Regions from separate parts of the Pseudoalteromonas sp. S2721 genome, predicted to be linked through region 3. Evidence: predicted binding sites of a transcription regulator. Region 3 holds the regulator's gene; each other region holds the start of a gene.
What was found. The regulator sigma-54, encoded in region 3, starts transcription at its own class of promoters, with help from an activator protein. The targets are predictions, from matches to a motif close to GTTGGCACGNNNNTNGNNT.
Positions count from the first base shown of each region.

Region 1: the regulator sigma-54 is predicted to act here: its motif matches at 2,759-2,777, upstream of CWC02_RS08055 (DUF1328 domain-containing protein).
Region 2: the regulator sigma-54 is predicted to act here: its motif matches at 2,250-2,268, upstream of CWC02_RS13780 (YggN family protein).

Region 1 covers NZ_PNCZ01000016.1:19,921-24,746, forward strand. The annotation lists gene CWC02_RS08040 (sodium ion-translocating decarboxylase subunit beta) at 1-242, opposite strand, end outside; gene oadA (sodium-extruding oxaloacetate decarboxylase subunit alpha) at 253-2,025, opposite strand; gene CWC02_RS08050 (OadG family protein) at 2,041-2,289, opposite strand; gene CWC02_RS08055 (DUF1328 domain-containing protein) at 2,824-2,997, shown strand; gene CWC02_RS08060 (hypothetical protein) at 3,050-3,241, shown strand; gene CWC02_RS08065 (hypothetical protein) at 3,567-4,490, opposite strand; gene CWC02_RS08070 (YcxB family protein) at 4,615-4,826, shown strand, end outside.
Region 2 covers NZ_PNCZ01000035.1:65,030-69,855, forward strand. The annotation lists gene CWC02_RS13760 (AzlC family ABC transporter permease) at 78-785, shown strand; gene CWC02_RS13765 (AzlD domain-containing protein) at 782-1,081, shown strand; gene CWC02_RS13770 (glutathione peroxidase) at 1,189-1,671, shown strand; gene CWC02_RS13775 (PA3496 family putative envelope integrity protein) at 1,724-1,912, opposite strand; gene CWC02_RS13780 (YggN family protein) at 2,304-3,104, shown strand; gene CWC02_RS13785 (aminotransferase-like domain-containing protein) at 3,171-4,613, opposite strand; gene CWC02_RS13790 (DMT family transporter) at 4,715-4,826, shown strand, end outside.
Region 3 covers NZ_PNCZ01000008.1:64,988-69,813, forward strand. The annotation lists gene CWC02_RS03585 (KpsF/GutQ family sugar-phosphate isomerase) at 1-556, shown strand, start outside; gene kdsC (3-deoxy-manno-octulosonate-8-phosphatase KdsC) at 560-1,111, shown strand; gene lptC (LPS export ABC transporter periplasmic protein LptC) at 1,108-1,662, shown strand; gene lptA (lipopolysaccharide transport periplasmic protein LptA) at 1,652-2,173, shown strand; gene lptB (LPS export ABC transporter ATP-binding protein) at 2,170-2,895, shown strand; gene CWC02_RS03610 (RNA polymerase factor sigma-54) at 3,002-4,498, shown strand; gene hpf (ribosome hibernation promoting factor) at 4,525-4,812, shown strand; gene ptsN (PTS IIA-like nitrogen regulatory protein PtsN) at 4,816-4,826, shown strand, end outside.

The sequences.
Region 1 (4,826 bases), on a different contig from region 3:
AACACCCCAGAGTCAATCCCTATGTGATACACGTAATAAAGCAAACCACCCGGTTCAGATAACCCGGCTACAGGAATATTAGTTAAAATAGCCCCAAAGCCGATAGGTAATAACAATAATGGCTCAAATTTACGGGCGATTGCGAGATATAATAACCCGCAACCTACCGCAATCATTATTAATGCAGGAAAGGTAAAGTTAGCAATACCTGTCGCATGCCAGAGGTTTAAAACACCATCCATCCTCTGTCTCCTATGCTAGCGCGATTAGCGCATCGCCAGTGGCAACAGAGTCGCCCTCTGCTACTAATACTTCAGCTATTGTACCTGAGTGTGCGGCGCGAACTTCTGTTTCCATTTTCATTGCTTCCATTATGATAACCACATCACCTTCATTTACTGTTTGGCCAGCTTTTACTTTCACTTTGAAAATATTGCCTGCTAACGGCGCGTTTAAGGTTTCGCTAACAGACGCTGAGGCAGATTGAGGAATTAACTCACTGTCTTTTAGAGTTACTTCTTTTAGTTCACCACCTTGCGCTACAACGACATCGTAAACTTTACCGTCAACTTTAACGCTGTATTGCTCTGCTTTTGCAGGACTTGAAGCGGCTGGTTTGCTTTCTGACTTAGCAACTTCACCCGTTGGAATTGCTTCAAACGCATCAGGGTTGTTACGGTTTTTAATAAACTTAAGGCCAATTTGAGGGAATAATGCGTAAGTAAGCACATCATCAATCACGTCATCAGCAAGCTCTAAACCTTGCTCTTTAGCTTCACTTAATAACTCTGCTTCAAGCTTCTCAAGTTCAGGCTCAAGCTTATCAGCAGGACGGCAAGTGATTGCTTCAGCGCCATCTAGTACACGTTCTTGCAGCTCTTTATTCATTGGCGCTGGTGTTGCACCATACTCGCCTTTAAGCACACCCGCAGTTTCTTTCGTGATGGTTTTATATCGCTCGCCAGTCAACACATTAAGTACCGCTTGAGTACCAACAATTTGCGAGGTTGGTGTAACGAGTGGAATGTAACCTAAGTCTTCGCGAACACGCGGGATCTCAAGTAATACTTGATCAAGTTTATCAGCAGCACCTTGCTCTTTAAGCTGATTTTCCATATTAGTTAACATGCCGCCCGGCACTTGCGCTAATAAGATACGTCCATCAACGCCTTTAAGGCTGCCTTCAAATGCAGCATATTTCTTGCGTACGTCACGGAAGTAAGCAGCAATTTCTTCTAATTGGTTTAAATCAAGGCCTGTATCTCGCTCAGTGCCTTCTACAATTGAAACGATGGTTTCTGTGGCGCTATGACCATAGGTCATACTCATTGACGAAATAGCCGTATCAAGCATATCGATACCTGCATCGATCGCTTTTTGATAAGTTGCAGTGCTTAAACCTGTGGTTGCGTGGCATTGCATCGCAATAGGAATAGACACAGTTTCTTTTAAACCTTTGATCAACTGTTCACAATCATAAGGCTTTAATAAACCTGCCATATCTTTGATACAAATTGAATGACAACCAAGATCTTCTAGTTGTTTTGCAAGCTCAAGCCACATATCAAGCGTGTGGACTGGGCTTACTGTGTACGAAATAGTACCTTGGGCATGAGCACCTACTTTAACAGCAGCTTTAATGGCAGTTTCAAGGTTACGCACATCGTTCATCGCATCGAAAATACGGAAAACATCAACACCGTTTTTGTGGGCACGCTCAACAAACTTTTCGACTACATCATCAGCATAATGACGGTAACCTAGGAGATTCTGTCCGCGTAGTAGCATTTGTTGCTTAGTGTTTGGCATTGCCGCTTTTAGCTCGCGAATACGTTGCCAAGGATCTTCACCTAAATAACGGATACACGAGTCAAACGTCGCACCACCCCATGATTCAATTGACCAATAACCCGCATTATCGAGTTTTTCTGCCATGGGTAGCATGTCGTCTAAGCGCATACGCGTTGCCAAAAGAGACTGGTGTGCGTCACGCAATACTAATTCGGTTAGTTTTAATTTAGCCATGTTTAAGCTGCCCCGTTATTTTTGTTTATTTCGAAATTGAGCAATTGCAGCGCTGATTGCTGCAATATGTGCCTGTGGCACACCCTGTTGAGGTTGAATTTTTGCTGTACGCGTAGGTTCTGCAATTGCAGGATCATCAAATCGACCCACTACCTTTGACATTAAAGTGACTGCTGAAATCAAAATAGTCAGAAAAACAAACACGCCTACCATGCCTGTCACCATCAAACTGGCCGCAGTGGTGAGTAATCCACCTATATCCATACGACTCCCCTCGCTTACTTAAAATAAAAAGTTATTTTTGTTAAATAATTATGCACCAATAATAACAAACAAAATTCATTTGTATAGCACCATTGTAAATTGGTAAAACCAATTAAATTTAAAATAACATGACGTACATATAATTAACACCCCACTATTTATGCATTTAAAGCCCCGCTATAGATGATATAAATAATCAATATAGCCAGTCGTTATATGCTGAACTATTAATTAATAGCAACAAAATGGCTAAAAACCACACACAACAAGGTGTTAGAGGTAGCCAACCCAAATAAAGTTAAATTGGTCTTACCATTTATTGGTGCATTATCTCTTTTTCTCATGCATCTCAATATGAAAAAATATCACTATGAATAAGTTACATGCTTACTCGTAAAAGTTACCAAATGATGAGCTATCTAAAGAACAACAAAAACACACAACCCATTGAAATATATAAAATAAAAGTTCTGGCATAAAACTCGCTTCAGTTACATCGAACTTAAGAAAATTTAAATAGCCAAGGAGACCACTATGTTACGCTGGACAATTACTTTTCTAGTTATCGCGTTAATCGCAGCAGTGTTAGGTTTTGGCGGTATCGCAGGAGCCGCTGCAGGCATCGCTAAGATTATCTTTTTTATATTTTTAGTATTACTTGTTATTTCGCTGGTATCAGGAGCACTTAGAGGCAACGTCCCTAAGTAGTTAAAAGCAGATAACCACTTACTTTATTTTTAAATTTACAAGGAATTTCATTATGAAAAATTCAACTTTAAAAGCCGCAACTATCGCCCTATTTTCAGGTCTTTTCATCATGGGTTGTGAAGACAACTCTGCTGAAGACGCAGGTGAGCGTATTGACGAAGCAATTACTGATACACAAAATGCAGTTGAAGATGCATGTGAAGAAGTAAAAGAAGGTGTTAACGCAGAAGAAACTAACTGCTAATAGCACACCTTACTTAAGAAAAGCGGCCAAGTGCCGCTTTTTTGTTTTTTAAATGATGCATGAGATCTGAGATAATCGTAGGAATGGTTTTAACCGTGAACTTTTGGCTATAGCGTGAGTTTTTTCGGCGTTAAAACGCCTCCTACAAGTCTTAACTTGGGTTTAAAGTCTGATGACTTTATAAACCACCGCGCGAAATAAATTTCACGCCTACGTGAGCCTCAAACTCGATAACTTTACTCTTTCCTCTAGAAATTCGCTAACTTGTTGGGTTTTAATCTGATAGCTGACGGCTCTGAGTGCGTCTCCGTTCTACCCAACGTTATTACTCACATACCTTAGTGAGGGGCTCGTTTGTCGTTATACTTGCTATATGCCATTGGCCGTCGATAAAACTTACTTTTGCGACATCGCTTACAGCAAAATCTCCGGGGACATTTAAACGCGTTAAGTTACTCGCTAACTGCTGCTGGCAATATGGGCCGGTATCGCCATGCATTACAAGCACAGGCTTCTTAGTGTGCTTTGCAAAGTCGCTGATGGCATCTCGGTATAGTTTAAATGCATCACATTTAGAGCGCTGCGATTCACTACAGGCGGGTTTACTGCTTGGGTGGTAAATATCAGCCTGAAAGCCAAACACATAGGCCTTAGCATCTTGTTGAACAAGTGCTTGTTTTAACCAAATTAAGTTGTACTTATCACGTTTGTCAGCGGCATCAAGTGCTGCGTTTTTGTCACTTTTTAAAATTTGCGAGCGGCCATTAAAAGTGCCCGGTATATGCAAAGTACGAAACTCAATACCATCAAACTGCCAACGGGCATTCTCTAGCATTTCAGCTTGTGTGGCATAACCCTGTAGTTGCTGTGCTTTTTGTGTATAAGCATCGTCGAACATTAGGCCTTTAACAAAGCTTAGGCGCTCAAGCTCATCAAAACGCACCGATAGCTTCTCTCGGTCACAATCGGTCCATTCATTATCACCGGGGGTATAAATAAAAGGCTGTTTGGTCAACGACGTCAATAACGCTTTATTTGTTTGCAAAAGCTTGTTCGTGCAAGCAAGTGCTCCCGATTTCATATCACCAAGGTGCATTAAAAAGCCATGGGGTGTTGCTGCGATTGCTTTAGTAATTTTTCCATCTTTGGCGAGATTAATTTCATCAATCGGGGTGTATGGCATATCGCCCATAACTAAAAAAGTATTTGTGGTCATTGCAAGTGCTAATGACATTGAGCTAACAAACATACAACTTACACCTAAAAAATACAGATACCTTAAGCTCTCATAATGACAACTAAATGAAAACCAACTGCGGCAGTTTTTTTCTATCAATGTTAAACTGCTGCCAGTCGATTAATTGAGTCCCCAAATGACATTAAGTACAACTTACACACTAGATAAACCGTATTATTACGAATGCTTTGATGAGTCTTTGCCTTATTCATCTCAAGCCAAGCCTAAATACCCGCTGTTGATATTGTTAATAACCTTAGGCTTATTGGCGTTTTATCAATTAGAGAATCATTACCTTGGTAGCTTTATGATTATGCTTGCCGTCGTTGAGTGCTTATCGTTTTATTA
Region 2 (4,826 bases), on a different contig from region 3:
GCAAACTTCAGTTATTTTGACACACCTCTATTTTAGCTGTTTTGATCTGAGCCATAACAACAAACATGAGCGATAAGATGCATAAATCAACAATAAGAGCCTTGCTAAAAGGATTTTTCGACATGCTCCCCTTATGCCTTGCGGTGTTACCTTGGGGAATTTTATGTGGCTCGTTAGCAGTTCAAAATGGCTTCAGTGCTTTAGCAACACAAGCTATGTCGTTATTGGTATTTGCAGGCTCAGCACAACTCGTTGCGATTGAATTAATGGCCGGCAATACCCCGCTTTTAACTATATTATTTACCACTCTCATTATTAGCTCACGGCACTTTTTATATGGTTTAGCTATTCGCCACAAAGTCATTGATCAACCCTTTCGTTGGCGCCTGCCTGTGAGTTTTGTACTGACGGATGAATTATTTGCTTTTTCGCATCATCGCAAAGCCTATCGCACAAAAGTGCGCCTTATTTACGCACTCAGTGCCGGGTTTAGTTTTTATATTGCCTGGAATATCTGGACCTTACTAGGTATTGTCGCAGGAAGCCTCCTTCCCGATTTAACACACCTAGGGCTTGATTTCGCCATCGCAGCCACGTTTATTGCTTTAGTTATTCCGGGAGTAAAGAACCTTGCAACACTGGCTACAGTGATCACCGCTGGCGTTGTTGCAACGCTATTAAAAAATCAGGGCTTTCAACTTTGGCTTGTCACTGCGGCCCTTATCGCTATGACAGTGGGTTATCTAATTAGTCGCTGGCAAGCAAAAGAGGAGCATACACAATGATGACCACCATTTTATTAATGGCGTGTATTACCTTCTTCACACGTTACTTATTTTTGCACCGTGCATTACCGTTTAAAGTCGGCCCAAAAATGCAGCAATTCTTAAGTTTTAGCGCCCCAGCAGTACTCACCGCAATTTGGGTGCCCATTGTATTTATTAATGACGAAGGGATAAATCTAGATTGGCAAAATCCCTATCTAAGCGCTGCTGTTGTGTCTGTTATCGTGGCCTATAAAACACATAACATATACTACACAACACTGGCAGGGATGGGATTGTTTATAATTTTAAGTTAGCTGCGATGCTTAACGCCAAGTAAGAAAAACCGCTGATTAAAATTTACCCTTTTAGAAAAATGCCAAGCAAGTTAGAATCAATGCAACAATAATAAAAAGTTATCATTATGAGCGAATTTCACCAACTTTCTGCCACCAGCCTACAAGGCCAAACCGTTGACTTTTCTGATTTTGAAAACAAGGTCGTACTTGTTGTAAACACTGCAAGTAAATGTGGCTTCACTCCACAATATGAAGGCTTACAAGCACTGCATGAAAAGTATCATGAGCAAGGCTTAGTAATAATTGGTTTTCCATGTAACCAGTTTGGCAAACAAGAACCAGGTGATGCAAAAGAAATTAAAGAAAGCTGCCTTATTAACTATGGCGTTAGCTTTTTAATGATGAGCAAAGTCGATGTGAATGGCGAACATGCTCACCCTGTTTTTAGATACCTAAAATCAGAATTACCGGGGTTTATCACCCGCAAAATAAAATGGAACTTCACCAAATTTTTAATTGGTAAAGATGGCAAGGCCATTAAGCGCTATGCGCCACTGACAAAACCTGAACAGCTAGAGTCAGACATCGCAGCTGCACTGGGCAAATAACGAAGTCTAAAAGCAATAAAGAGGCAAATTGCCTCTTTATCTAAATTTATGCTTAGTCGTTCAAGTACTCGTCAAAGTCGTCATCGCCTAAGTTTCTGCGCAAGCGTTTTTGTTCAAGATAGTCTTCCAACTTCTTCTTTACGCGTTGCTTTTTCTTGTCGTGTTGATTACGCCCGACCATTTCGTACTCGTCTTCAACAAAATCGTCATCTAGCGCGTCATAACTAAATGTCTTACCCACAACCCACTCCATAAAGTGTTTGAGACCAATTCTTGAGATTAAAATTTGCTCGATGAATTGGCAAAGATTAAAAAGCTCGGTAGTAATTTAGTATCTAAAAAACCACCAAAATAAAGCCATACACCCATGCTAAATAGGTCATATGTCAATATTGTGAATAAATAGCGCTAAATTTGATTTCTGAAAAGTGAGAGTTTTTTATCGTTTCGATAAGAGTCATTTATGCATGTGTATTTTTTAGTTAATTTGACTAAAAAATGGTTAAAAAGTTATTCCCCGCAATTTTTAAAAAAGCCTCAAAACACATCAAACCATTGAATTAATTGAACTTATAAATTATGGCATTCAATTTGATTATGTATTTGTGTCATTTCAAACAGGAAAGAAAAAAATGAAAAAGTTATTGTTAGTAAGTTCTTTATTTATCGCTACCAGCGCAATGGCTCATAACGATAATGATACAAATATTTCATTCAGCGGTGAGCAGTGTGATGTTGAATTTATAAATGATGTACGCATCACACCAAGCGAGTTAGAAGTCTACACAGCCGATAATCGTACTATGAAAATCATCGATCAACACACTTTATATATCGATGGTCAAAGCGTGTCGCTTGATGCTTCACAACAGCAAGCAATTGCAGATTACTCAGACAGCTTACGCAGCCAACTTCCTGAAGTAGCAAATATCGCACTTGATGGCGTAAAAATAGCAGGTGTGGCCATCGAAGAAGTATCAAATGCTTTCAATATTGATGGCCTAAGCGACATTTCAGAATTAATGGACGATATCAGCGTAGAAGTACAAAACGCTTTCTATCAGCAAGGTGCGTTCACCATGGGTCAGCAAAATTTCGAAAAATTTGGCCAAAACTTTGAAGACCAATTCGATGAGAAAATCGAATCGGCTGTCGAGTCAGCCATGATGCAATCGATGGGCAGTATTTTAGTGGCGCTAGGCTCTGAACTTTTAGGTTCAGGTGGCGACATGGATGAGTTTGAGCAACGTATGGAAAACATGGGCGCACAAATCGAAGCGCGTGTAGAAACACAGGCAGCTCAACTTGAAGAGCGTGCAGATGCATTATGCGGCAGCTTTGCAGATATCGCTCATAAAGAACAAGAATTAGTGGTACTAGTACCACAACTAAAAGAGTACCAACTATTTACTTTCAAACAGAATGCAGAGTAATTGACTAATTAACATCCCTGAACCAAAACAATTGGTCCTTTCGCGCAGAGCTTGCTCTGCGCTTTTTTATTTTTTGGCCAGCACAGTCAATTGCGATAACGTTTTAATCGCCTGCTCTAAGTTTTCAGACCAAGGCAAGCCATAACTTAAACGAAAACAGCTACGGTACTTTTTACCCGCTGAGAATATCAACCCCGGAGTAATACTGATCCCCGCCTCTAGTGCCAGATGAAATAACTTTACCGCATCATATTGGCTACCAAGGTCAACCCAGATAACACAGCCCCCTTGCGGGTTACTTATACGCGCACAACTTGGCATATATTGCTGCAGGCACCAAATCATACGTTCTTTATTGGTACATAAGCGCTGTCTAAGCAAACGAATGTTACGGTCGTACTCACCGCTAGCTATAAACTCATACAAGGTCCACTGGTTTATAAGTGGCGCAGAGCAACTAAGCGCGCGTTTGTGTCGCCTTGCTTGTTCTGCAAACTTACCGGCAATGATCCAACCAATGCGGTAACTAGGTGCGGCTGTTTTTGAAAACGACGCGCAGGTGATCACTAAGCCCTTTTTTGAATAAGCTTGTGCAGGCGTCGCACGCTTTGCCGTAAAATGTAAGTCGCCATAAACATCATCCTCAATAAGTACCACATCACGCTGCTCTAACAGTGCCACTAATTGCTCACGCTTAGCATCAGGCATAAAGCTGCCAACAGGGTTATTTAATGAGGTAGAAAACACACAGGCTTTTATATCATGCTCATCGAGTGCTTGAGCCAAGTCATCTAACCATATTCCTTCATCAGGACACAGCGGTATTTCCAGTGCCTTTAAACCTAAGCTTTCAATTAATTCGATAATGCCAAAATAACAAGGCGACTCGATAGCAATAACATCACCGGGTTTAGCGACACACTTAAGGGCAATCGCCAGCGCCTCTTGAGCACCATTGGTGATCACTAATTCATCGCTATCAACCCCAATACCAAAGTCCAGATAGCGATGAATGAGTTGTTTTTTAAGTGGCGCAAAGCCATCCATCGGCCCGTAATTAATTGCCGATGCGCCAGCCAGTGTCATTACTCGGCGCATTGTTCGTGCCAGTGCTTTATCTGTCGGTGCAGCAGCCACAGGGTTGGCGATACCAAATGGCACCACATTAGCTTTGTGGATAGCGCTGTAGACTTGCTCAATCAAGCCTTGCTTATTGACTGTGGTAGGCTCTCGACTGAGCCTAACTCGCTTTGGTCGAGACTGATTTAACTGTGATGACTTTAAAAAGTACCCTGACTTTTCTCTGGCTTCGATCAGCCCTTGCCCTTCAAGTAATTGATACGCTTGCTTTACAGTAGGAATACTGATGTTGAGCTTGTCTGCCATTTTTCTGAGCGAAGGTAACTTTTCACCCGGTAATAACGAACCTTGCAAGCAAAGATCTCTAACTAGCTGAATAACTTGTTGATATAAGAACTCACTGTTACTACGACTGATAACTTGTGACATAGCCCACCAAACTGTATAGGTTGCATTTCTAGTTTTCTGTATATGTTAAGTATACAGAAGAGGATTAAAATGAACATACTTTCAATTTTTGGGTACTAACTATGAAAAGCGCCGCTCTCTACCTTGCTACAGTACTGATCTGGGGATCGACTTGGCTAGCTATTGAGTTTCAACTGGGTGATGTTGCTGTTGAGGTCTCTTTATTTTATCGCT
Region 3 (4,826 bases):
GTGCATCAAAGTTAGCCAAGAAGCGTGTCCGTTAGGCCTTGCCCCAACGGCAAGCACCACTGCAACCTTGGTTATGGGCGATGCAATGGCGGTTGCGCTACTAGAAACCCGAGGTTTCACTGCCGACGATTTTGCACTTTCGCACCCTGGTGGCAGCTTAGGTAAACGTTTATTACTTACATTAGATGATGTGATGCACGCAGGCGACGCAACGCCAATCGTTAGCGAAACCCAAAGCATCAAAGATGCATTGATTGAAATGTCAGCCAAGGGCCTTGGTATGACCGCAGTGATTAGTGCAGATGAAAAGTTAGCCGGGTTATTCACTGATGGTGACTTACGCCGTATTTTAGAACAGCGCATCGATATCCATAACACGGCAATTAGCCAAGTGATGACCCGTTCATGCACAACGGCTCGCCCTGACATGCTTGCGGCTGAAGCTTTAAATATTATGGAGCATAAACGTATTAATGGTTTAATTGTGGTGGATCAAAGCAACACACCAATTGGTGCCCTTAATATGCAAGACTTATTAAAAGCAGGAGTTCTCTAAGCAATGACATTCGCCGAACTATACCAGCCCCTGAGCCCTGATGTGAGTCAGCGTGCTCAAAAAATAAAACTATTAATCTGTGATATTGATGGTGTTTTTTCTGATGGTCGAATTTATTTGGGTAATAATGGCGAAGAGCTTAAAGCATTCAATACTAAAGATGGTTTTGGTATTAAAGCACTCATTAATAGTGGCTTTGAAGTGGCAGTGATTACTGGCCGCCATTCACAAATAGTTCAGCAGCGAATGACTAGCCTAACAGTTCAGCACATTTATCAGGGACAAGAAGATAAGCTGATTGCTTATCAAGAGTTAAAGGATAAACTGGGGCTGACAGATGAACAGATTGCCTATATTGGTGATGATGGTCCAGACTTACCAGTTATGGAAAAAGTTGGCTTTGCTGTCGCAGTAAACGATGCACACCCGCTTATCAAGAAGCTGGCTCATTACACCACATTATTACCGGGTGGCTTTGGAGCCGTGCGAGAATTAACTGATTTACTGATGTTAGAAAACGGCAAGCCGTTAACTAGCGATGGAACCAGCGCATGAATATAGCCCGTATTTTACTGAGTATTGTTTTTGTCTGTTGCATGGTGTGGTTATGGTACCCGTACTTTAACCAGTCAACTGATACAATAACTAGTGAAGACGAGATCATCGCAACACCTGATTACACTGCCGTTGCTCTAAAGCAAACAGCTTATGACGAGCAAGGTAAAATTAGTCATAAAGTGGCAGCTGCAAAAATGGAGTTGTATCAACAATTAGGGTTTACCTTTTTTGAACAACCTATTTTTACTATTTATAGCGATCAGCAAGTTTGGCAAGTAAGAGCCAAAGAAGCTACTTTATACGAAAATGATCAGCTGATTTTTGAAGGGGATGTAGTTGCTAAAAACTTAACCCATAACGGTATGATCGAAGACATAAAAGCAGAAAATATTAATGTCGACATTGATAAAATGACGATGTTTTCAAAGCAACCTGTAACACTAACAGGACCGAATTTAAAAATTACCGGTAAAGGCTTAAAAGCCGATTTAAAAGCCGAAATTGTTGAGTTAACTAACCATACACGAACCATATACTATGACCAATAAACTGAAGAAATTACTCCTGATCCCAAGCTTATTGATTGCCTTTTCGGGCGCAGCTGCCGAGCAAACAGGCGCTCAAATTAGCATTAGCTCAGATCGCCAAGTCGGTAAACTAAAAGATGGCGTTGGCATATTCGAAGGTAACGTAGAGATCGTGCATGGTGATCGTCGCATTACAGCAGAGCGACTTGAGGCACATGGCGGTGACACCGAAGGTACAGTCGAATTAATTATCGCTACAGGCAAACCAGCTTACTTCGAAGAAAAGCAAGCTGATGGTACCGTGATGAGCGCCAGCGCCGAAGAAGTTCGTTATGATGTTGCGAAACGCTTCTTAACACTCAATGGCGAAGCTGAAGTCACTCAAGCGGGTCAAAAAGTAACGGCAAAAAGCATTACCTATGATATGGCTCAACAGCTGATCAGCGCAGAAAAAGACGAAAACTCAACAGATCGTGTACACACTATTTTAGTGCCTGTAGAAAATAAAAAAGACGATAAAGGCCAACCATGAGCACATTAAAAGCAGAGCTTTTAGCTAAAAGCTACAAAGGCCGCCAAGTGGTTAAAAATGTCGGTCTTGAAGTTGAAGCGGGCAGTATTGTTGGCTTGTTAGGGCCAAATGGTGCAGGTAAAACAACGACCTTCTATATGATTGTAGGCCTCGTACCAAGCGACAAAGGAAAAATAAGCATCGATGATAACGATATCACGCTTTTGCCAATGCACAGCCGTGCGCGCTTAGGTATTGGTTATCTACCACAAGAGTCGTCTATTTTTCGAAAATTAACAGTTTACCAAAACTTGATGGCCATATTAGAGACCCGCAAAGATCTTAACAAAACAACGCGCGAAGAGACGCTTAACAACTTATTAGATGAATTTAGCATTCAACATATTCGCGATAGCCAAGGTATGGCACTGTCAGGTGGTGAACGACGCCGCGTTGAAATTGCACGTGCATTAGCCGCTAATCCTAAATTTATCCTTTTAGATGAGCCTTTTGCTGGTGTTGATCCTATTTCGGTGTTAGATATAAAGAAAATTATTGAGCACCTAAAAAATCGTGGTATTGGTGTACTTATTACTGACCATAATGTTCGAGAAACCCTTGATGTTTGTGAAAAAGCCTACATTGTTTCTCATGGGGAGCTAATTGCATCAGGGACACCTGAGCACGTATTAGCTGACCAAACTGTACGTGATGTTTATCTAGGCGAGCAATTCAGGCTGTAACCATTACGCCACCGACTAGAGCATCTGCTAGACTTATACAATGACAAAAAATCGATAACAGTGTCTTCACCGTTACCGATAACTTAAAAAGGATTGTTAGGGATACATGAGGCAATCATTACAGCTGCGCATGGGCCAGCAACTTACAATGACTCCACAACTGCAACAAGCCATTCGCTTGTTGCAGCTCAGTACATTGGATCTCCAGCAAGAAATTCAAGAAGCGCTTGATAGTAATCCTCTGCTTGAAGTGGAAGAAGCGGATTACAACGAAGAAAGCATCGGTAAGAATGAGCAAAAAGCGGAGTCTGACGATGTACAAGTCAGCGCGTCTGCCGACGAAGCACCTAGCGAATTCGAGCAAGAAAGCAGTGATGCTCTGAGTAAGGATACGGTTAGCGATGACTTAGCTATGGATGTTACGTGGGATGAGTACATGAGTGCCGCCCCATCAACATCGTCTGGGCCAATGCCTGAAGACGAGTCTATTTACCAAGGTGCTTCAACAGAAACACTGCAAGAATATTTAATGTGGCAACTACAGCTCACACCATTTAGTCCTACCGATGAAGCGATTGCCGTTGCCATCGTTGAAGCTATCGATGACTCAGGTATTTTAACGGTTAGCTGCGAAGATATTGTCGAAAGCTTTAATCAAAATAATGATGAAGAAGAAATCGAACTCGATGAAGTTGAAGCTGTCTTAAAAAGAATACAGTTATTCGATCCAGTTGGTATCGGCGCGCGAAGTTTACAAGAGTGCCTGTGTATACAACTTCGTCAATTCGATGCCAATACGCCATATTTAGCTGAAACTAAAATGGTTTTATCTGAGCATATCGAATTATTAGCAAGTCGCGACTATCGCACTTTAATGAAAAAGACTAAGCTTAAAGAAAACGAGCTTAAAGAAGTGATGACGCTCATTCACAGCTTAAATCCTAAGCCTGCGGATAGCATAGTACGCGAAGAATCTGAGTACGTCATACCCGATGTATCAGTGAAAAAAGTGAAAGGCCGCTGGGTAGTCGAGTTAAACCCAGATTGTATGCCAAAAATTAGAGTGAATAGCCAATATGCAGCGATGTCTCGCTCTGTTAAATCAAGTAGCGACAGCCAATTTATTCGTTCTCACTTACAAGAAGCAAAGTGGTTTATTAAGAGCTTAGAAAGCCGTAACGATACTTTACTAAAAGTGACCAACTGTATCGTGCAACAACAGCAAGCTTTCTTTGAACATGGCCCAGAAGCAATGAAGCCAATGGTGCTAAACGATGTCGCTGAAATGGTCGAAATGCATGAATCGACGATTTCTCGGGTTACAACACAAAAATATATGCATACCCCAAGGGGAATTTTTGAGTTGAAATATTTCTTCTCAAGCCATGTCAGCACCGAAAATGGTGGTGAGTGTTCTTCTACAGCAATTCGCGCTTTAATCAAGAAGTTAGTTGCTGCAGAAAACTCGGTTAAACCATTGAGTGATAGCAAAATTGCAGATATATTGGCTGAGCAAGGAATTAAAGTAGCTAGACGTACAATTGCAAAATATCGTGAGTCTCTAGCAATACCTCCGTCTAATCAGCGTAAAAGTCTGATTTAGACGTTTTACATAGAAGGAAAATGCTTATGCAACTAAATTTAACTGGTCGTCACGTAGAAGTCACTGATTCATTAAGAGACTATGTAAACACTAAGTTCGCAAAACTAGAAAGGCATTTTGATCATATTAATAATGTTCATGTCATTTTAGATGTAGAAAAATTAAGCCAAAAAGCAGAAGCAACTTTACATGTAAACGGAGGCGAGCTGTTCGCTTCTACAGAACATCAAGATATGTACGCAGCAATTGACTCATTGATCGATAAACTTGATCGCCAAGTCATTAAGCATAAAGAGAAATTAGCTCGACATTAAATTATGAAACTTAG